DNA from 4 places in the Tardiphaga sp. 215_C5_N2_1 genome. Region 2 is predicted to be linked to each of the others. Evidence: riboswitches for the same ligand, from Rfam matches in the RefSeq annotation. Region 2 holds a riboswitch; each other region holds the start of a gene.
What was found. Region 2 has a riboswitch for cobalamin ahead of AB7828_RS22310 (TonB-dependent receptor). Riboswitches for the same ligand answer to the same signal wherever they lie in the genome.
Positions count from the first base shown of each region.

Region 1: linked by a shared signal. The riboswitch ahead of AB7828_RS12660 (DUF1636 family protein) and the one ahead of AB7828_RS22310 (TonB-dependent receptor) in region 2 are both predicted to bind cobalamin.
Region 3: linked by a shared signal. The riboswitch ahead of AB7828_RS26895 (ribonucleoside-diphosphate reductase subunit alpha) and the one ahead of AB7828_RS22310 (TonB-dependent receptor) in region 2 are both predicted to bind cobalamin.
Region 4: linked by a shared signal. The riboswitch ahead of metE (5-methyltetrahydropteroyltriglutamate--homocysteine S-methyltransferase) and the one ahead of AB7828_RS22310 (TonB-dependent receptor) in region 2 are both predicted to bind cobalamin.

Region 1 is NZ_CP197240.1:2,640,240-2,645,994, forward strand. Features, by position in the region: gene cobN (cobaltochelatase subunit CobN) at 1-1,697, opposite strand, end outside; gene cobW (cobalamin biosynthesis protein CobW) at 1,713-2,726, opposite strand; gene cobU (bifunctional adenosylcobinamide kinase/adenosylcobinamide-phosphate guanylyltransferase) at 2,727-3,257, opposite strand; gene AB7828_RS12660 (DUF1636 family protein) at 3,254-3,703, opposite strand; cobalamin riboswitch at 3,813-4,003, opposite strand; gene cobT (nicotinate-nucleotide--dimethylbenzimidazole phosphoribosyltransferase) at 4,103-5,158, shown strand; gene cobS (adenosylcobinamide-GDP ribazoletransferase) at 5,159-5,755, shown strand, end outside.
Region 2 is NZ_CP197240.1:4,676,141-4,681,895, reverse strand. Features, by position in the region: gene AB7828_RS22315 (alkaline phosphatase D family protein) at 158-1,711, opposite strand; cobalamin riboswitch at 1,855-2,046, shown strand; gene AB7828_RS22310 (TonB-dependent receptor) at 2,153-4,435, shown strand; gene AB7828_RS22305 (PepSY domain-containing protein) at 4,438-5,755, shown strand, end outside.
Region 3 is NZ_CP197240.1:5,662,821-5,668,575, forward strand. Features, by position in the region: gene AB7828_RS26885 (GlxA family transcriptional regulator) at 1-927, shown strand, start outside; gene AB7828_RS26890 (hypothetical protein) at 995-1,117, opposite strand; cobalamin riboswitch at 1,307-1,521, shown strand; gene AB7828_RS26895 (ribonucleoside-diphosphate reductase subunit alpha) at 1,641-4,571, shown strand; gene AB7828_RS26900 (ribonucleotide-diphosphate reductase subunit beta) at 4,711-5,755, shown strand, end outside.
Region 4 is NZ_CP197240.1:1,004,579-1,010,333, forward strand. Features, by position in the region: gene AB7828_RS04670 (protein-L-isoaspartate(D-aspartate) O-methyltransferase) at 52-702, shown strand; gene AB7828_RS04675 (M23 family metallopeptidase) at 810-2,213, shown strand; cobalamin riboswitch at 2,382-2,593, shown strand; gene metE (5-methyltetrahydropteroyltriglutamate--homocysteine S-methyltransferase) at 2,698-5,085, shown strand; gene AB7828_RS04685 (ATP-binding protein) at 5,133-5,755, opposite strand, start outside.

The DNA of each region.
Region 1 (5,755 bases), 2.0 Mb from region 2:
GGCAGCGGACCGAGCACGGCATCGGGCAAACAATCGGCCGACAGGCCTGCGCTTTTCCCCGGCAGCCATTCGAGATTGCCGTGCTTGCCGAGATGCACCACTGCATGGCTATCGAAGTCGCGGCGCAGCCAGAGATAAAAGGCGAGATAGTGATGCGGCGGCACCAGATCGGGATCGTGATAGGTACTCTTGGGATCGATATTGTAGCCGCGCGCTGGCTGCACGCCGACGGTGATGTTGCCGAAGCGATGCAGGCCGAGGCGGAATGCGCCATCGACGACATGCGGATCGTTCTCAGCTTTGCCCCAGCGTGACTCAATAGCCAGCCGCACATTGGTCGGCAGCGTCGCAAAGGCCGCGTGATACTCAGCCAGCGGCCACGTCACGCCACCGCTTCGCTCGGCGCGACCGGCAAGCGCATTCGTTGGACCCTGTTGCAACAGCTGCATCATGGCGGTCGTCGTGTCAGGCGCGTCACCAGTGCCGTAGCCGGCTTCGCGCATCGCGGCGATCACATCGATCAGGCTCTGCGGCGTATCGAGGCCGACGCCATTGGCAAGGCGTCCATCGCGATTGGGATAATTGGCCAGAATCAGCGCGACGCGTCGTTCGCACGCCGCAGCGCGGCGCAAGCGCACCCAGGCGCGCGCCAGATCAGCGGTCGCATCAATCCGATCCTGCACCGGCCGCAATGTTGTCGGCGCAAAGCCGCCGTCGCTGGCGCCACGTTCCTTGAAGGCGATGGCATTGGCGAAGATGCGGCCATCGACTTCCGGCAACACCACATGCATCGCCAGATCGCGCGGCGTCAGGCCGCGAGTAGAGGCTTCCCAGCTAGCGCGCGAGATGCCGGCCTGCGCGACCTGCAGAATCGGACAGCCTGACGCCGACAACACGCCGGCATCGTCATGCGCGGTCGCAGTGGCGAAGGCCGTCGCGTTAATGATGATATCGGGCGGATAGGCCGCAAGCGCGGCGCGCAGGAATGCGGCGGAGCGCTCATCTTTCAGGCTGGTGACGTAGAGACAGGCCGCGTTGAGGCCGCGCGCGTCGAGCGAACGACGCAATGCATCGATTGCCGCCGTATCGCCGCCGGCCACCAGCGCGCGGTAGAAGATCACGATCGCATTCGGCCGGTTATCCCCCGCGGGTTCACCCGGCCAGAAGCCGGCCGAAGGCATCGGCCGCGCAACAGGCGGCTCCTCTCCGTGACCGATCAGATGCGCGGCATAGCGCAGTGCCAGCTGTGCGTTGTCGACGCCGCCCTCGCTGCAATAGCGCCACAACGCATGGGTTTCGTCGCTGCTAACCGTGCCGCGGGCGGCCAGTTCGGCATTCCAGTCCATCTCGCCGGGCAGGCAGGCGAACTTGCTACCGCGGCTCAGCGCGTCGCTGCGCAGACTCTCCACACCATGGGGCCAATAGCTGATGCCGCCGAGCATGCGCAGCACCACGATCTTCGCCTCAGCCAGCGTGCGCTCGACATAGAGATCGACCGACGCGGGATGACCGAGCGCCAGCATGTTGGTGAAGCGCACGCTGGGAAAGTCGCCCGGCAGCATCGCATGTGCGGCGCCGAACGCCGCCAGATCGCTGTCCGCCGCCGACAGCACGACGATATCGGCGGTGTCCTGCCCGAGATCGCGGGCGACGTCGCCGTCGTCAATGCTGCCGGAGGTATCGAGCTTCAGATGCATGCGGGTGAACCTGCGTTACCCGGCGAGTGCCTTTCGCACGGCGTCGCCGTCGAATCCCTTAAGGCCGATGACCACCAGATGCTCGGCCTGCATCACGTCCGGCCGGGCGAAGGCGAGTTCAACGCGAGCGCCAACGGCCTGCACGACGATCGGCGCAGATTTATCGGCGATGCGTGCATGACCCTTCACGCGCAACACGCCATCGAGGCCAAGCGCGTCGCTAATGCGTGCGCGCATCGCGTCGATGCTGGCCGCAGCGGTCGGTTTGACGACGATGCTGTCGAAATCGTCATGGTCGTGTTCTTCTTCCTCGCCGTGATGACCGACGCGGGCGGCCATGTCGTCTTCGGCGGCTGCGTTGAGGCCGATCAGCACCGACGGCGCGAGATCGCCCTTGGAGCGCACGATGCTCACGCCGAGACGCAACACGGCCTTGAGCTTGGCTTCGATCTCGGCGAGCTTTTCCGGGGCGACGAGATCGCTCTTCGAGAGAACCACGAGATCGGCGCAAGCCAACTGGTCTTCGAACACTTCCTCGATGGGATCGTCGTGCTCGATACCCTCGTCCCTGGCGCGTTGCTCGGCAACGGCGTCTTCATCCAGCGTGACGCGGCCTTCAGAGAGCGCCAGCGCGTCGACGACAGTGACGACGCCATCGACAGTGGCGCGAGTCTTCACCGCCGGCCAGGCAAAGGCCTTCAACAGCGGCTGCGGCAGCGCAAGGCCGGAGGTCTCGATGACGATGGCATCGAGTGGACGCTCGCGCGACAGCAGCTTATCCATGGTCGGCACGAAATCGTCGGCGACGGTGCAGCAGATGCAGCCATTGGTAAGCTCGACGATATCGCCGGGCGCACAGGCCTTTACCGCGCATTCCTCGACCAGACCGCCATCGAAACCGGCATCGCCGAACTCATTGACGATCACGGCGATGCGGCGGCCATCGGCCTGGGTCAGCAGCGAGCGCAGCAGCGTGGTCTTGCCGGCGCCGAGAAATCCGGTGAGGACGGTGACGGGAACGCGGGACATTCAATTCTCCTGGGAACGCTTGAGCCAGAGCGGAAGCCCGGCGGAAATGAAAGCAACATTCGGCACGGCGGCCGCGATGATCTGGTTGAGGCGGCCCTGCGCATCGCGAAACGCGCGGCCGAGCGGTGTCTCAGGCACGAGGCCGAGGCCAACTTCGTTGGACACGAAAACGATCGGATAGCGCGAGACATCGAGGAAGCGCACCAGACGCTTCGCCTCGATCTCCGGATCGCGCTCGGCAAACATCAGATTCGACAGCCATAGCGTCAGGCAATCCACCAGCACGACGCGGCCGACCGTCGCCTCGCGCGTCAGCGCATCGACCAGCGCCAGCGGCTCTTCCACGGTGATCCAGCCTTCGCCGCGCTGCTTGCGATGCTGCGCGATGCGGGCATGCATCTCGTCGTCACCGGCCGTTGCAGTCGCAAGATAGACTTTGGTCAGGCCGATGCCATCGACCAGCCTCTCGGCAAAAGTTGACTTGCCGGACCGCGCACCACCCAGCACCAACGTGGTGGAGACCGCGGTCATTTCGGCGCACGCCCATCTTCAGGCGACCAACGCATCGGCGGCACGCGCGCGACCATGCCCTTGCGCAGCACCTCGGCGCGCTCGCGCCATGGCACCAGGCCGTAGTCGGCCTTCTGATAGGACTCCACGAAAGACACCAGCGCCGCGCTGCCGCTATCGGTCTGCAGATCGCCGAACAGGAACGTGTAGCCATCAGGGCTCGTCACCGCGACGGTTGCTGGCCGCTTGCAGACGCTGAGACACTGCACCGGACGCACCATCACGGCGGCATCGCCATCGCCGAGCGCGGCCTTCACCGCATCGAACATCTCCGGCCCGACAATCGTGCCGGTTTCGGCGGCCTTGCAGCTGATGCACACACTCACGACAACGGGACCAGCCGGCACGGGGCGCGGCGGTTCGACCGAAATTTGTTCGCCAGAGATATCGGCGCTGTCGTGATCCATCACATGCTCAGTTCATGCCCTCGCGGGCCTACGAGCTTTGTTGGATCGCGCCGACAGCATGGCCGTCAGTTCGCTCCCGTCCGGTGCACCCCGCCCCGACGACGCCTCCAAAGCACAGTTCGTGATGGCAGGTCTCCTGGCTTGCGAGTCACAGCCTGTTGCCGCCTTCCCAAGAATTCTGAAGAATTCCCAGTGGCACCGGCGCGGGCTCGTCGCTTACAGTTGCGGGGGCAGCGCCGGCCTCAAACCGGCTTCCCTATTCACCTTCCACGCGGAAGGACCATCGCAAAAGACGCTATCTGCCGGGTGCGCCGGGGTCAACCGCGCCGACGGACTGTAGCCCGGATCTGTTGACCTTGCAGGTCGTCTTGCGTCAGTTAGGCCGCGAAAAGGAACCCTATGTCCGCCCATTCCCAGCCCCTGTGGCAACCGCCCGCCATTGCGCCTGTTGACCCGCAGATCGCGGCAGGAATCCGCGCCGCCATCGACGGCAAGGCCAAGCCGCTGGGATCGCTCGGACGAATCGAGGAGCTGGCATTGCAACTCGGCATGATCCGGCATCCAGGCGAACCGCGCGGTGACAATGCCGTGCTGCTGGTGTTCGCTGGGGATCACGGACTGGTGGCCGAAGGCGTGTCGCAATATCCGTCGGCGGTCACGGTCGCGATGGTGATGACCTATCTGGCCGGCCGCGCCACGGCCAATGCTTTCGCCGCGGCCAACAACATCGACGTCCGCGTGATCGACATCGGCGTCGCCGCCGAGCTGCTGGTGCACCCGAAGCTGGTCGATGCAAAGGTTCGCATGGGTACGGCGAATGCCGCGCGCGAGCCAGCGATGACGGCAGAGCACGCGGCCGATGCGCTGACGCGCGGCTTCAGAATCGCCGTCGGTGAGATCAAGGCCGGCGCAGACATCATCGCGCTCGGCGAGATGGGAATTGGCAACACGGCCTCGTCGGCACTGGTGGTTCATCGACTCGCACCGGCACCCCTGGATGATTGTATCGGCGTTGGCGCCGGGCAGGATGATGCCGGCATGGCGCGCAAGCGCGCGGCGATCACGAAGGCGGCAGCGCGCAGCGACGCAACTGCGCCACTGGATGTGCTGGCCCAATTCGGCGGATTGGAAATCGCAGGCATGGCCGGAGCGATCCTCGGCGCAGCTTCGCAACGGCGGCCGGTGATCATCGACGGCTTCATCTCCAGCGCCGCGGCACTGCTCGCCGTTCGTCTGTGCCCGGCTGCACGCGGCTACTGCGTCTTCGCACATCGTTCGGCTGAACGCGGCCATGACATCGTGCTGAACGCGCTCGATGCCAAGCCGCTACTCGATCTCGGCTTGCGGCTCGGTGAAGGCACCGGCGCGCTGCTTGCGGTGCCGTTGGTCCGCGCCGCCGCGCGCATGCTGACCGACGTCGCCAGCCTCGACGACGTGCTGGCCGGAAATATCTAGATGAGGCTGGATCCGCATCTTTTGAATGCGATCCGTTTCCTGACGGTGCTGCCGGTACCGGCAACTGGCGACGCGCAGGATGCTGACTGGCTTGCGCGTGCAATGAAGTATTTTCCGATGGTCGGCGCCGGCATCGGTGCTGCATCCGCAATCGTGTTTCTCGTTGCCGGCGAATTCTGGTCACCGCTGATTTCTGCCCTGCTGGCGATCACGACAAGCATCGCCCTGACCAGCGCGCTGCATGAAGACGGCCTCGCCGACACAGCCGACAGTTTCGGCGGGGGCTGGACCGTCGAGAAGCGCCTTGCGATCATGAAGGACAGCCGCATCGGCACTTACGGGGCGCTGGCACTCGGCCTCGGCGTGGCACTGCGTATCGCGGCACTGGCAACATTACCTGTCTGGGCAGGTGCGGCATCACTCCTCGCCGTCCACGCCGCAGCACGCGCCATGCCGGCCTTCGTGATGAACCGCCTGCCCTATAGCGGCGATACCAGTGCGATGAAGGTCACTTACGCCGAGGCGCCCGTGCGATTTGAGGAATCGTTGTTTGCACTTGGTGTGGTTGTGCTTGCAGCAATCCCGCTTGCGCTCGTC
Region 2 (5,755 bases):
CCTTGCGCTCGAGCGCGTTCGATAACTGCCTCGTCTGAAAACGCGCTGGGGCAATCCCTCCAAAAGCAAACCCGGCCAGAAGGGGCCGGGTACTCGGACGCGTTGCGGCGCAATATAGGGGGAAATCGCCGAAAAACAATGCGAATCTGCCAAATGGTTAGCCCAATTTCGGGTCCAGAACCGTGGCCCAAAGGGCCATATCGGCCCGATCCCGCAAGGTAACGGTCATTTGGCCGCTTTGGCCGTCGATTTTGACGTGACCGAAGAACTGCATGCCGGCCGACGGGGGCAAATTCTGCTTATCGGGCCCCGGCGCCTTCACGAAACGGACCTCGGGACCGAAGGTATTGTCGAGCGCCGCCGGCCCGAAAGTTCCGGCGTAAAACGGGCCCGAAACGAACTCCCAGAACGGCTCGAAATCCTGAAACTGCGCCTTTTCCGGATTGTAGTAATGCGCCGCCGTGTAATGCACGTCGGCGGTCAGCCAGACTGTGTTGCGGATACCGGCCGATTTGATGAAGCGCAGGATGTCGGCGATTTCCAGCTCGCGGCCCCGCACTGGCCCGTCGCCCTGTGCGATGGCCTCAGACCCGGTTTTGTCGGCAGCGTTGTCATAGACGACGAGGCCGATCGGCATATCCGAGGCGATGACCTTCCAGGTCGCCTTCGAGGCCATCAATGCGCGCTTCAGCCAGGCCATCTGCTCCGGGCCGATGAAATACGCATCGGGACCATAGCTCTCCTGCAGGTTCGGGCCGTTGGGCCCGCGATAGCTGCGCTCGTCCAGCATGAAGACGTCGAGATGCGGGCCGTAATTGAGCGTGCGATAGACGCGGCCCGGTTCGGCCGGACTGACCGAGATCGGATACATCTCGTGAAAGGCACGGGCGCCGCGCGCAGCCAGCAGCGTGATGTCGCGCTCCTTGTAGGATGCCGGTAACTGTTTCGAGAGCGACCAGTTGTTGGTGACCTCGTGATCGTCCCACTGGCCGAAGATCGGCACCTGCGCATTGAAGGCGCGGACATTGTCGTCGAGCAGATTGTATTTGTGCGCGGCGCGGAATTCATCGAGCGTCTCGGCGACCTTCGCCTTCTCCGGCACCGTGATGGTGTTCTTCCAGATCGTGCCATCCGACAATTTTGCTTCAGGCAGGATCGGGCCGTCGGCATAGATCGTATCGCCGGAATGGATCAGGAAATCCGGATTATGCTTGCGCATGGTCGCATAGGTGACCATGCCGCCATCCTCGGCGTTGATGCCCCAGCCTTGGCCTGCGACATCGCCGCCCCAGACGAAAGACACATCGCGGCGATCCGCCGGCGCGGTGCGGAAGCGGCCGATGACCGGCTCGCCAACGATGTCGGTATGCGAGAGATCGCGGAATTTGACGCGGTAGAAGATGTCCTGCCCGGCCGGCAGATTGTCGAGCAGCAGCTTGGCCGTGAAATCGGTTTCGGGCAGCGCCGTGACGACGGGCAACAACCGCGCATTGCTGAAGGATTCGGTGGTGGCGACTTCCACCATCATCTGCGCCGGGCGATCGGCGCGCGACCAGATCATGCCGCTGCTCGTCCCGACATCGCCGGACTGCACGCCATGCGACACGGCCGGGCGATCCGCGGCGCGACTGAGAGAGGGCATGGCCAGGAAGCTTGCGCCTGCTGCAGCTGAGTGCGTGAGAAAACGACGGCGGGAAATACGTAACGCCATGGCGAACTCCTGATCCTGGCTCTGGCACCAGTGGCTCTAGGCAGATCGCTTGACGCTGCGATGACAGGTGATGCGCAATATCAACACCCGCCAAAGCAAGCTGCGAATGACTGGCAGCTTGATTGACACATTTGGAAATTTCACCTTAACGTGAATGCGACGGTTCCCTTCGGGGATCAAAAGGGAATGCGGTGAGGGGGATCCCCCGATTCCGCGGCTGCCCCCGCAACTGTAAGCGGCGAGCCTGCGCCAAGAGCCACTGGGTGTTCACCTGGGAAGGCGGCGACAGGCAGTGACCCGCGAGCCAGGAGACCTGCCGCCAGTCGTGGTCACACGCGAGCACATTGGGCGGGGTGTCCTGGTGGAAGTCACACTGCCTGTTTGAAAGCGGCGGGGCGACTTGGTTTGCGGTGACGTGCCACGTAACCGCGAGTCCTGTTCATGACCTCCGTTTCTCCCGTCGCATTGAAGCGACATACTCCCTTTCTTTATTCTGTTGCTCTCTCCTGCTTGTTGTGTCCGAGCGAAAGCTGGTCGCAAACCTCACAGTCGAGCCAGACGCTCGATCCTGTTGTCGTTCAGCCGTCAGCGACGCCTCAGCGCGCACGCCGCGCCACGAACGGCAATGCATCGCGCGCTGCGCGCTCGCGGCAGCAGCGCAATGTCGCCGCCAATACCGGCGCGCCGGTTGCCACTCCGACAGGCCCCGTCTTCGCAGCGCCGACGCTCAACCTCACGGGCACCACATCCACCGGCAGCCGCCTCGGCCTGACGCGCCTGCAGACGCCGGCCAGCGTAGAGGTGATCTCGGCAGAAACCATGGCCGAGCGCGGCCAGCAGAACGTGCTCGACGCGGTGACGCAGAACGCCACCGGCATCACCGCCATCGGAGATCCCGGCAATGGCGGCGTCGCCTACAGCACCCGCGGCTTCTCCGGCACGGATTCGGTGAAGATACTGCTCGATGGCACGCGGCTCTATGTCGGCGCGGGCACCGTGAACTTTCCGTTCGACACCTGGTCCACCGAGCGTATCGAGGTGCTGCGCGGTCCGGCCTCCGTGATGTTCGGCGAAGGCGCGGTCGGCGGCGCGATCAACATCATCTCGAAGATGCCATCATGGATTCCGCGCAATCAGGCCGAGATATCGCTCGACAGCAACATGGAACGCCGCATCGCCGTGGACAGCGGCGGCCCGATCAACAAGGACGTCGCCTATCGCATCACCGCCACCGGCAACATGTCGGACGGCTGGGTCGACCGCGGCAACAGCTCGAACATAGCGCTGCATGCTGCCGTGCAGGTCAAGCAGACCGAAGACGTGGTCTGGACGATCTCGACCGACTACGGCGATCGCCAGCCGATGCGCTATTTCGGCACGCCGTTGATCAACGGCCAGTTCGATCCGGCGCTGCGCTTCAAGAACTACAATGTAGGCGACAGCACCATCCGCTGGCAGGATAGCTGGAATCAGGTGAAGACCGAGTGGCAAGTGGCCGACGGCATCTCGATCCGCAACACGTTGTACTACCTGTACAGCAAGCGGCACTGGAAAGAGCTCGAAAATTATGCGTTCAATCCGGCCACCGGCCTGATCGACCGCAGCACCTATCTGGAAATCTTCCACGACCAGCAACAGATCGGCGACCGCTTCGACGCCACGTTCAAGGGCCATGTGCTCGGGATGGCCAACGAATTCGTCGCCGGTTTCGACGTCAACCGCATAGATTTCAAGCGCTCGACCAACTCGCCCTATGGTGGATCGTCGTCGGTCGACGCCATCAATTTCAATCCTGGCCTGTACTTCAGTCCCGATCCGCTCACGTCGGACTTCTCCAGCGTGACCAACCAGTACGCGGTGTTCGCCGAGAACCGGTTGTCGGTCACCGAGCAACTGTCCTTGATCGCCGGCGTTCGCCAGGACCAACCGACCGTCGAGCGGACCGACGTTCGCAATGCCGCCAACAGCTACAGCCGGGACTATTCTTCGACCAGTTGGCGCGCCGGTGTGGTCTACACACCGATCAAGGATCTGGCCTTTTACGGCCAGTATTCGGTCGCAGCCGATCCTGTGGGCGGCCTAATCACGGCGAGCAACGCCAACGCCAAATTCGATCTGGCCACCGGCAAACAGGTGGAGATCGGCGTCAAGCAGTCGTTCTGGGGCGGCCGTGGCGAGTGGACGCTGGCGGGCTATCAGATCGTCAAGAACAACCTGCTGACGCCGGACCGAACTGACCCGACACTGACACGGGTCGTGCAGGTGGGCCAGCAGTCTTCGCGTGGCATCGAGGCCTCGATCGGCGTCGCGCTCGATTATGGCTGGCGCGTCGACGCCAACACCGCGTTCGTGCGCGCGAAATATGACGATTTCATCCAGAACGTGGGCGGCATCGCTGTGAACTACGCCGGCAACGTGCCGTTCAACGTGCCGCAGAACGTCACCAACGTCTGGGCAACCTGGGCCTTTGCGGCGAACTGGTCGGCCAATGCCGGCTTCCAGATCGTCGGCAAAACGTATGCAGACAATGCAAACACGCTGGAGATGCCGAGCTACACACTGGTCAATGCGGGCCTGCAGTGGAAGCCGGACGTCAACACCACGGTGTCACTGCGCGTCTACAACCTGTTCGACAAGATCTATGCGACGTCGAGCTACAGCGACAATCAGTGGATGCTCGGTATGCCGCGCACGGCTCAGCTCGCCGTCAATGTGAAGTTCTGAGCTTGTCGCGCAAGCTGACACGCACTCTCCGGCGGTGGCTGTATATCGGCCACCGCTGGGTCGGTATCGTCACCTGCCTCTTCTTCGCGATGTGGTTCATCTCCGGCGTGGTGATGATGTATGTCGCGTTTCCCGGCCTCTCCGATAAAGAGCGGCTGGCGGCATTGCCCGATATCGTCTGGGAGAAAGTGGCGCTCTCTCCCGACGAGGCGATGAGGGCTGCCGGTGCCGCGCGCTATCCGCGCGAATTGCGATTGAACATGGTTGCCGACGAGCCGGTGTATCGGTTGACTGGCTGGGACGGCAAACGACAGACCATCTCCGCCATCGATGGCCGCGCGATCACTGACGTCTCCGAACAACAGGCGCTTGCGGTTGCGCAGCATCATCCCGCAAGCAAGTTGCCTCAGCTCGAAGAGACCGTCGATCGCGATCAATGGAGTGTCACCGCACGCTATGATCCGCTGCGGCCATTGTATCTGATCACACTCGGCGACGACGCCGGCACCAAACTCTATGTCTCCTCACGCTCCGGCGAGATCGCACTCGATACCAACCGCACCGAACGCGTCTGGAACTGGCTCGGCTCGATCCCGCACTGGATCTATCCGACCGTGTTGCGCAAGGACGGCCCGCTGTGGCGGCTCGTCGTGTTGTGGATCTCCGGCATCTGCCTGATCGTCGGCGTTACCGGAATCTGGATCGGCATTTTGCGCGTGCGCCTCAAGCGGCGTTATGCGAGCGGCAACATCACGCCCTATCGCGGCTGGATGGCGTGGCATCACGTCACCGGACTGATCGCCGGCCTATTCGTGCTGACCTGGATGTTCTCGGGCTGGCTGTCGCTCGATCCCGGCCGCGTTTTTGCCGACCGCAATACGCCACGCGAGGTATTGCAACGCTATGCCGGCCACGACGCGCCTGATATCGCTGCGGCCATTCGCGCACCGGGGGACAAGGCCGCGGTCGAAGCGCGCTTCGTATGGATCGACGGCATGCCGCTGATGATCGTCGCGAAGCGCGACGGCACGAAGACGGTGATCGATCCGACAAGCGGCGAAATCGCAAGACTGCCGCAAGACCGCCTCTGGAACGCCGCAACAAAACTGCTTCCGGATTCGCGCCTCGAACGCCAGATAACCCTCGGAAAATACGACGCTTATTGGTACGCGCACCACAATGACCGCGAATTGCCGGTGTTACGCGCCAAATTCGATGACGACGCGCAAACCTGGTTTCACATCAGCCCGGTCACCGGCGACATTCTCGGCCGCGTCGACTCAAGCCGGCGTACCTATCGCTGGCTATTCAATGCGCTGC
Region 3 (5,755 bases), 990 kb from region 2:
GTCCAGTCGCTGGACGTAGCCGGTCCGCTTGATGTGTTCATGGAGGCCAATGGCTTCGTCGCGCCGGGCGACGGCTACGACATCACACTTGTCGCTGCAGACTGCGCGCCGCTACGTGCATCGAACGGTTTGCGGATATCCGCCGATCTGGCGTTCAGTGATGCGAACAAACCCTGGGATTTGGTGCTGGTGGCCGGCGGGCCTGGCCTGCCGACGGCAGAGGCCGACCCGCAGCTTACAGAGTGGCTGGCCAATACGGCGCTCCAGGCGGGGCGTTACGGTTCGGTGTGCACCGGGGCATTTGCGCTTGGTCATGCCGGCCTGCTTGACGACAAGACGGTGACGACGCACTGGCAGAATGCGCCGCTATTGGCGTTGCGTTTCCCCAAGGCACATGTGGAGTTCGATCGCATCTATAGCCGCGATGGCGCGCTGGTGACGTCGGCCGGTGTCACCGCAGGGATCGATTTGGGTCTCGCGCTGGTCCAGGAAGATCATGGCGCGGATGTCGCCCTGGCCGTAGCCAAGCGTCTGGTTGTGGTGGCGCAGCGCCAGGGTGGCCAGTCGCAATTCAGTCCCTATCTGGTACCGCCGGCCGAGCCGGATTCACCGATTGCGCGAGTCCATGCCCATGTCATGGCGCATCTGCGTGACGCGCACAGCGTGGATGAACTGGCCGATGTGGCGGGCATGAGCGCGCGCACCTTCGCGCGGGTGTTCAAGCTCGAGACCAAAATGACGCCGGCAGATTTTGTGGAGGGCGCCCGGATCGACACGGCACGCAACCGCCTCGAAGGCAGCGATCTGCCGCTGAAGGTGGTGGCTTATGAATCCGGTTTCACCACCGCCGAACATATGCGTCAGGTCTTCGTGCGGCGGCTGGGCCTGACACCCAGCCACTATCGGGCCAGCTTTCGCACGGTCTGATCCGCTCAGGCGAGTTGCAGCGAAGAAATCGGATCGCTCGCAGGAAAGCTGTCCATCAGCGCTTCGTTCAGCATTTCGTCGAGGCGCGCCGGGCGATCTGCTCCGTCGTCTCGAACGCCGTGAGCGCACCCGCTCGCTCTACGAAAGCGTTGAAGTTGATCCTTTCAGTGGTCGTCATCAGGTCGCGCATCGCATCCTCCATCGGTTGATCACGATGTTCTGCGCTTCGCGGTGCTCGGCGGCAACGAATCGCATCGTTCAGAAACCGCCAACGATCCCGCGGTTTCCGCCACACAAGCGGTTGTCCACTGAACCAACAGCCCTACCGAATTTGTTGCGTTCGGCTTCAATGCCCGCTTGACACTTCACCGCGGGTCACACCAAATGTAGATGTCACGGTCCGCCCTGTCGCAAGACTTGGTGGCTAAGAGGGAAGCCGGTAAAGACGCTGTTTTGCGTCATATTCCGGCGCTGCCCCCGCAACTGTAAGCAGTGAGTCTGTTTCGATTGAAGTCACTGATGCGCAAGCATCGGGAAGGCTGAAACAGACATTGACCTGCGAGCCAGGAGACCTGCCGCGACACCAGAACGTCCATGGGCGGGGTGTCCCAGCGGTCGCTTGCAGGCAATGCCGGCGGATCTCCGCCGTGTATTTTGCAGCGTCCTTTCGGCCCCAGCCCCCATTACTTGATGCATCACACGGGGTCTTGCCGATGCCTACTTCCTCTTCCGCTTTGTCCAACGGACGCGATGCGGCTCATGCGCCGCTGATTCAACTGTCGCCGGAAACGCTCGCTGCGCCTGCGCGCGAACCCTCGATGCAGATCATCCGACGCAACGGCACGGTGTCGCCGTTCGACGGCAGCAAGATTTCCGTGGCCATGACCAAGGCTTTCCTCGCGGTCGAGGGCCACACGGCAGCGGCCTCGCGCCGCGTCCATGAGGCGGTGGAACAGCTGACCGGCGAAGTCGTGGCCGCACTGACGCGCCGCGTCGGTGAGGGGCGCACCTTCCATATCGAGGACGTCCAGGATCAGGTCGAGCTAGCGCTGATGCGCAGCGAGCACCACAAGGTGGCCCGCGCCTATGTGCTGTACCGCGAGGAGCGCGCTCGCACCCGCGCCGAGGAACTGGCCGCGAAGCCGGCGCTCGTCTCCAGCGCACCGGTGCTGCATGTCACGCTCGCCAATGGCACCCGTGCGCCGCTCGATTCGGCGCGTCTGGCGCTGATCGTCAACGAGGCCTGCGCCGGCCTGGACGGCGTCGATGCCGCGCCCGTGCTGGAGGAAACGCGCCGCAATCTCTATGACGGCATCACGCTGGATGAGCTGGCACTGGCCGGCATCATGGCCGCGCGCACGTTGGTGGAACAGGAGCCGAACTACACCTTTGTCAGCGCCCGCCTGCTCCTCGACAAACTGCGTACCGAAGTCCTGTCCTTTGTCGGGGGCACGCCGACCCACGCGTCGCAGGCCGACATGACCACGCGTTACGCCGAATATTTCGGCGCCTATATCAAGACCGGCATTGCGGCCGAGCTGCTCGATCCCGAACTCGCGCGCTTCGATCTCAAGCGAATCTCGGCAGCGCTGAAGCCGGAGGGTGATCTCCAGTTTCAGTTCCTGGGCCTGCAAACGCTCTATGACCGGTACTTCCTGCATGTGCAGGGCAATCGGATCGAACTGCCGCAGGCGTTCTTCATGCGCGTTGCCATGGGCCTCGCGCTGCGCGAGATCGACCGCGAAGCCCGCGCGATCGAATTCTACAACCTGCTGTCGTCGTTCGACTTCATGGCCTCGACGCCGACGCTGTTCAATTCCGGCACGCTGCGGCCGCAGCTGTCGTCCTGCTTCCTCACGACGGTGGCCGACGATCTCGACGGCATCTTTAAGTCGGTGAAGGACAACGCACTGCTGGCGAAATATTCCGGCGGTCTCGGCAATGACTGGACGCGCGTGCGCGGTCTCGGCGCGCATATCAAGGGTACCAATGGCGAGAGCCAGGGCGTGGTGCCATTCCTCAAGGTCGCCAACGATACGGCCATCGCCGTCAACCAGGGCGGCAAGCGCAAGGGCGCGGTCTGCGCCTATCTCGAGACCTGGCACATCGACATCGAGGAATTTCTCGATCTCCGCAAGAACACCGGCGACGACCGCCGCCGCACGCACGATATGAACACTGCCAACTGGGTGCCGGATCTGTTCATGCAGCGCGTCGAGGCCGACGGCGAATGGACGCTGTTCTCGCCCGACGAGACGCCGGAACTGCATGATCTCTACGGCAAGCCATTCGCGGAGCGTTACGCGGCTTACGAAGAAAAGGCCGCGCGTGGAGAAATCCGCGTGTTCAAGAAAGTGCGCGCAACTGACCTGTGGCGCCGCATGCTGACCATGGTGTTCGAGACCGGCCACCCCTGGATCACCTTCAAGGACCCCTGCAATCTGCGTTCGCCGCAGCAGCATGCCGGCGTGATCCATTCATCGAATCTCTGCACGGAGATCACGCTGAACACGTCGGACGACGAAGTGGCCGTCTGCAATCTCGGTTCGGTCAATCTGCTGAACCACATCGGCAAAGTCGGCCTGGATCATGCGCAGCTCAAGCGCACCGTGACCACGGCGATGCGGATGCTCGACAATGTCATCGACATCAATTTCTACACCATCCCGGAAGCACGCCGTTCCAACCTCAAGCACCGTCCGGTCGGTCTGGGTCTGATGGGCTTCCAGGATGCGCTGCAGGTGCAGGGCATCGCGATGGCATCGGATGCGGCCGTGGCGTTTGCCGACACCAGCATGGAGGCGATTGCCTTCTATTCCATCTCGGCGTCGGTCGATCTCGCCGCCGAGCGCGGCCGCTATCCGTCCTTCGAGGGATCGCTGTGGAGCCGCGGCATCCTGCCAATCGACTCAATCGAGATCCTTGCGGAGGCCCGCGGTGGTGTGCAGATGGATCGCTCGACCACGCTCGACTGGAACGGCCTGCGTGACCGCGTGAAGTCCACCGGCATGCGCAATTCCAACGTGATGGCGATCGCGCCGACGGCGACGATTTCCAACATTTGCGGCGTCGCGCAGTCGATCGAGCCGGCCTATCAGAACCTCTATGTGAAATCGAACATGTCGGGCGATTTCACGGTGGTGAACGCCTTCCTCGTGCGCGATCTGAAAAAGAGGGGCCTGTGGGACGAGGTGATGGTCTCCGACCTCAAATATTTCGACGGCAGCGTCGGATCGATCGATCGCGTGCCCGACGATCTCAAGGCGCTGTATGCGACTTCATTCGAGATCGACAGCGCATGGTTGATCGAGGCGGCGTCGCGCCGGCAGAAGTGGATCGATCAGGCGCAGTCGCTCAATCTCTATATCGCCAATCCATCCGGCAAGAAGCTCGACCAGCTCTATCGCCTGGCCTGGACGCTGGGGTTGAAGACGACCTACTACCTGCGCTCGCGCAGTGCCACGCATGTGGAGAAGTCGACGCTGAAGGGCACGGACGGCAAGCTCAATGCCGTGTCGGCAACGGTCACAGCAGCGAAGACGGCCGGTGCGCCGATCCTCGTTCAGTCTTCCGTCACGGCGCCGGAGCTGAATGTCGCGATGGCATGCTCGATCGACAACCCCGAATGCGAGGCGTGCCAGTAAAGGCAGCGTTCTCTCCGCCGTCATTGCGAGGAGCGCAGCGACGAAGCAATCCAGTTCTTTCCGCGCTCGCGGCCTTCTGGATTGCTTCGCTTCGCTCGCAATGACGACCGATCAAACTCAGCTATTTCCAGGAACACCCATGCTCGACTGGTCCGATACCTCATCCGCTCCCAAAACCCCCGCCTTCATCCCGATCCCGCAATCTCCCACCGACGCCACGGGTCTCGGCACCATCGACCGCTCCGGCGGCCGCGTCTCGGTGGACGAGAAGCGGATGATCAACTGCCGCGCCGACGTCAATCAGCTGCTGCCGCTGAAATACAAATGGGCGTGGGAGAAGTATCTCGCCGGCTGCAACAATCACTGGATGCCAACCGAAGTCTCGATGCAGGCGGATATCGCGCTGTGGAAGTCGCGCGACGGTCTTACTGAAGACGAACGCCGCGCCATCAAACGCAATCTCGGATTCTTCGCTGCGTCGGAGAGTCTCGTCGCCAACAATATCGTGCTGGCGATCTATCGCCATCTCACCAATCCGGAATGCCGCCAGTATCTGTTGCGGCAGTCGTTCGAGGAGGCGGTGCATACGCACACCTTCCAGTACATCGTCGAGAGTCTCGGCCTCGATGAGGGCGAGCTGTTCAACATGTATCGCGAGGTGCCGTCGATCACCGAGAAGGCCGCTTGGGCGCTCAAGCACACCCAGCATCTCGACGATCCCGACTTCAAGACCGGCACGCCTGAGACCGATCAGGCCTTCATGCGTGACCTCGTGGCGTTCTACGTGATCTTCGAGGGCATGTGGTTCTACACGGGTTTCGCGCAGATCCTGTCGCTCGGCCGCCGCAACAAGATGGTCGGCATCGCCGAACAGTATCAATACATCCTGCGCGATGAATCCATTCACCTGAATTTCGGCATCGATGTCATCAACCAGATCAAGATCGAGAATCCGCACCTCTGGACCAAGGCGTTCCAGGAGGAAATCCGCGACATGATCCGCACCGCGGCCGAGCTCGAGGCGGCCTATGGGCGGGATACCATGCCGCGCGGCTTCCTCGGACTGAATGCGGCGCTGTGCGAAACCTATATGCACTTCATCGCCAACCGTCGCTGCGCCCAGATCGGTCTCGCGCCGGTGTTCAACGAGACAGAAAATCCGTTCCCGTGGATGTCGGAAGCCA
Region 4 (5,755 bases), 3.7 Mb from region 2:
ATCTTTGCTAGATCGAGAGTGTTTCTAACCTGTGCTGCGTGAGGCATTTCCATGATTACCGTCGGACAGCCGCCTGAACAGATGACCTTTCAGCTTGGTCTGCGGCGCCGTGGGATCAGCGATCGGCTGGTGCTGCGCGCAATGGAGGATATTCCGCGTGATCGCTTCGTCGAGCCGAACGATCGCGCCCATGCCTGGCGGGATACGGCCTTGGCCATTGCCTGCGGTCAGACCATCAGCCAGCCCTTCGTGGTAGCCTATATGACCGAACAGCTGCAATTGAATGCTGGTCACCGTGTGCTCGAGGTCGGCACGGGATCGGGCTACCAGGCCGCGATCCTGTCAAAGCTCGTCCGCGACGTGCTCAGCATTGAGCGCTATCGCACGCTGGCCGATGCCGCCCGGACCCGGTTGGAGGCACTTGGCCTCCACAATATCGAGGTCATGCTCGGCGATGGCCTCAATCCGGCTGCCAATTTGGGATCGTTTGACCGGATCGTCGTGACCGCCGCTGTGGAGGAGGTGCCCGCGGCGCTGACCGACCGACTTGAGGAGGACGGTATTCTGATTGCGCCGGTTGGTCCTCACAATGGCGTCCAGACCCTAGTCCGGATCCGCAAAACCGGGGATGGATTGGAGCGAAAGGAGCTGGTGGACGTGCGTTTTGTGCCAGCGCTGCCGGGCATCGCGCGCGAACTCTGAAAAAAGTTCGTGAACGACTGTCACGTGTTGGTCGCAAGGTTAAAGGCTTGGTAACGGAGACGGTGTTTACTCAATTCAGTTGTTTGTTGCGTATGAGTGAGTAACCAATGTCCAGCGTTGTCGAGTTGCTTTACTCGCGTCGCGCTCCGCAGGTCGCGGTGCTGGCGCTGATGTCTATCGGTTTTGCGGGCTGCAGCGCCGACATGCAGACACGCCTATCTCAGAATCCAAGTTTTGACTCGGGGCAGTCCCGTGGCTTTGGCTGGCAGGGCGAAACCACCGGCTCTGTGCCGCAGCGGGCACCACGTGCGCCGGTCGAGCGCCAGGAACTGCCGCAGTATCAGCGTCCGGCCTATAATCCGCAGCCGCAGTATCAATCCCAGCCTTTGCCGCCGCCGATCTCGGCGCCGCAGTCCTATCCGACAGCCCGTCCGGTTGCATCGGCTGCTCCCGTCAGCGGGGGCGGCAACGGTATGTATACGCCGCCGCCCGCACGTGCGCCGATCGAAACCACCGGCTCCACGGCACCGCGCTCGGTTGCAGCGACCAACGGCCTTGCCCGTGATGGCGGCACCTCGATCATCGTCGGCACCAGCGATACGCTCGATGGTCTGGCGAAACGCTACAACGTCTCGTCGGCTGCGATCCTGCAGGCCAATGGCTACAAGGGTCCCCGCGCGCTGTCGCCCGGCCAGTCGCTGATCATTCCGCGCCAGGGCGCTGCGGCAACTCCGGCCGTTGCCGCTGCTCCGAACAAACCTGCTGTCGGCGCGTCGACCACGCATTTTGTCAATCGCGGCGATACGCTGATGAGCATCTCGCGCCGGAACAACGTGCCGGTGGCCGAACTCGCACGCGCCAATGGTCTGGCGCCGACTGCCCAGTTGAAGCTCGGCTCCAAGATTACGATACCGGGCGCGCGTACGGCTTCTGCGGCTCCCGCGGCCGCGCCGCTTGCTGCGCCCGTCGCAGCCGTGACGGCCGCTCCGGTTGGCGCGGTCACGTCCGCTGCCGTGGCCCGTGTTGCTTCTGCCGAGCCCGCACAGAAGGCCCGTCTGGCAAGTGCCACGACGACGCCTGAAGAAACCGCGCCGGAATCGCCGACTAAAGCCGCTGACGCAACCGGCGCTTTGCCGACGTTCCGTTGGCCGGTGCGCGGCCGCGTGGTCACAGGCTATGGCGCCAAGACCAATGGTAAGTCCAACGACGGCATCAACGTCGCCGTGCCGGAAGGCACGCCGATCAAGGCTGCCGAAGATGGCGTCGTTGCCTATTCCGGCAACGAGCTGAAGGGTTACGGCAATCTGGTCCTCGTTCGTCACTCCAACGGCTACGTCACCGCATATGCCCATGCGAGTGAGCTGATGGTGAAGCGTGGCGAGACCATTAAGCGCGGTCAGGTGATCGGCAAGTCCGGCCAGTCCGGTGAGGTTACTTCGCCGCAGCTTCACTTCGAGATCCGCAAGGGCTCGTCGCCGGTCGATCCGCTGCAGTTCCTCAACGGGGCGTAAGCGCAATCCACGAAGTGTAGTTCGCATTTAAGCAAGCCCGGCCTCGTGCCGGGCTTGATGCGTTTGATCTCGGGGCTACGGCCCACTCCAGCTCCGGAGTCTTCAACGCGCTGCTGCGAGTGGGCAGCTTGCGCGCGCAAGCTCGGTTGACTGCCGCGCGATGTTGCCCATATGTGGACATGTCGTGGTTCTTCGGGAAGGTTTGCCCGAAGCTAAGAGGGAAGCCGGTGAGGCGTTAAGCCAAGGCCGGAGCTGCCCCCGCAACTGTAAGCGGTGAGCCGCTGTCCATTAAAGTCACTGAGACCTGCAAAGGTTTTGGGAAGGCCGGACAGCAGCATTGACCCGCGAGCCAGGAGACCTGCCTCGACAACATAAACGTCCTCGGGCGGGGTGTCCCGGTGGTGCGGTTGCGATTCCGCGACTGCCGTCGTGGAATCCAGACGTGTCACTTTGGCCTTTTGCCCCCAATCATTGGGGTTAAGCCATGTCTACTGTGTCAAAGTCTTCTTCTTCCAAGTCTTCTGCCAAATCTACGTCCTTGCTTCCTGTTGCTACGTTGGGAACGCCACGGATCGGTCCGCGGCGTGAGCTCAAGATGGCGCTGGAAAGCTATTGGTCCGGTGCAGTCGACGAGAATGCGCTGATCGATGTCGGCGTCGGGTTGCGTGCCGCAAACTGGGCGCGTCAGAAGTCGCTCGGGATCACGGTCATGCCGTCGAACGACTTCTCCTTCTACGATCAGGTGCTCGATACCAGCGTCATGGTCGGCGCCATCCCCAAAGTCTATGGCTGGAAGGGAGGAGACGTTTCCTTCGCGACCTATTTTGCCATGGCGCGTGGATCACAAGGCGATGCGCATGACGAGGCCTGCACTCACGGCTCTCATGCGCATGATAAGTCGCAAGGCGTACCAGCACAGGAGATGACCAAATGGTTTGATACCAACTACCACTTCATGGTGCCTGAACTGGCGCAGGATCAGACGTTCAGTCTCGCGTCGCGCAAACCGATCAAGGAGTACGAGGAGGCGAGATCGCTCGGCTATCAGACACGACCAGTGCTGGTCGGGCCTGTAACCTATCTGAAGCTGGCCAAGAGCGCGGATGCGTCATTCGATCTGGTGATGCTGCTCGATCGATTGCTGCCCGTCTATGTCGAGGTGCTCGGGGAATTGGCCGACAGAGGCGCCGAATGGGTGCAACTGGATGAGCCGTGTCTGGTGCTCGATCTCGACGCGCCGGCCCGGGAGGCGCTGCAAAAGACTTATGCGGCTTTTGCCGAAGCGGTCCCGCAGCTCAGGATCATGCTGAACACCTACTTTGGCGAACTTGGCGACAACCTCGATCTGGCCCTGTCGCTCCCTGTCGCCGGGCTTCATCTCGATCTGGTCCGCGCGCAGGATCAGTTCGATGAAGTCGCTGCGAAGGCGCCCAAAGACATGGTCCTCTCGCTCGGCGTGATCGATGGACGTAATATATGGCGGTCCGATCTGTCCAGTCTCCTCGATGGGTTGGAACCCATGGTCGATCTGCTGGGGCGGGATCGCGTCGAGCTGGCGCCGTCCTGCTCACTGCTGCATGTGCCGATCGATCTCGGCCTTGAGACCGAGCTCGATCCGGACGTCAAAAGCTGGCTGGCCTTTTCAGTCCAGAAAATGGAGGAACTGGCGGCGCTCGGATCCGCCTTGGCTGGTAGTCGCGCGGATGTCGCCGCAAAGCTCGCTGCGTCGGATGCGGCGGCAGCCGCGCGGGTCGCATCGTCGAAGATCCACGATCTTGCTGTCACCAAACGCGTCGCTTCTGTTGATGCGACTATGCGTCGTCGCAGCAGCGATTTTGCCACGCGCGCGAGCGAGCAGCATCGGCGCTTCAAGCTGCCGGCATTTCCGACCACGACCATCGGCTCGTTTCCGCAGACCGCGGAAGTGAGAAACGCTCGCGGGGCCCATGTCAGGGGCACGCTCAGCGATGCCGCCTACAAGACGTTCCTGCAGAACCAGACGGCGAGGGCAGTGCGCTGGCAGGAGAACATCGGTCTCGACGTGCTGGTGCATGGCGAGTTCGAGCGCAACGACATGGTGCAGTATTTTGGCGAACAGCTCGCCGGCTTCGCCTTCACCAAATACGGCTGGGTCCAGTCCTATGGCTCCCGCTGCGTGCGGCCACCGGTGCTGTTCGGCGACGTGTCCCGGCCGCATCCCATGACCGTCGAATGGTGGCAGTACTCGCAGTCGCTCACCGAGCGGCCGATGAAGGCGATGCTGACAGGGCCCGTCACGATTCTGAACTGGTCATTCGTGCGTGACGACATTCCCCGCGAAGTTGCGTGTCGCCAGATCGCGCTCGCGATACGCGATGAGGTGGCCGATCTTGAAAAGGCGGGGGCCGGTATGATCCAGATCGACGAAGCGGCACTCCGCGAAGGGCTTCCGCTGCGCAAATCGGAATGGAAGTCCTATCTCGATTGGGCCGTGGAGAGCTTCCGCATCTGTTCGTCAGGCGTGCGGGATGACACACAGATCCATACGCACATGTGCTATTCGGAGTTCAACGACATCATCGACGCGATCGGTGCCATGGACGCCGACGTGATCTCCATCGAAACGTCACGGTCGAAGATGGAACTGCTCGATGCATTCAGGACCTACAAGTACCCGAACGAGATAGGTCCGGGCGTTTACGACATCCACTCGCCGCGGGTGCCTGAAACGCGCGATATGGTCGATCTGCTCAAGCTTGCACGGCAGCGGCTGGCGGACTCCCAGCTCTGGATCAATCCCGATTGCGGGCTGAAGACCCGCAAATGGGAGGAGGTGCGGCCTGCGCTCGTGAATATGGTCGCGGCGGCACGTGAGTTGCGAAGCCTCGCCTAGAGCGAGTCGAATGCCGCCCCGTTGTCATGACGGGGCGGCATTCGCCTTTACTTTGTGGTCAGCTTCACGCCGAGACGGCCGGCGAGCTCCTGCACGAACTGCCAAGCCACGCGACCTGATCGCGAGCCGCGGGTGGTCGACCATTCCAGCGCGTCGCGTTCCAGCTCGGCGGCGTCGGTCTTGATGCCGTAGTGGCTGCAATAGCCGCGCACCATGTCGAGATATTCGTCCTGGCTGCATTTGTGGAAGCCGAGCCAGAGGCCGAAACGATCCGACAGCGACACTTTCTCCTCGACGGCTTCGCCGGGATTGATCGCGGTCGAGCGTTCGTTCTCGATCATCTCGCGCGCCAGAAGATGGCGGCGGTTCGAGGTCGCATAGAGGATCACGTTGTCCGGCCGGCCTTCGATGCCGCCTTCGAGTACAGCCTTAAGCGACTTGTAGGACGCATCGTTGCCGTCGAAAGACAGATCATCGCAGAACACGATGAAATAGAAATCCGAGGCGCGGATCTGTTCCATCAGCGCCGGCAGGCTCTCGATGTCCTCGCGATGGATCTCGACCAGCTTGAGGCGGCCGGCGACGGACTTGCTGGCATTGACCGAGGCATGCGCGGCCTTGACGAGTGATGACTTGCCCATGCCGCGCGCGCCCCAGAGCAGCGCGTTGT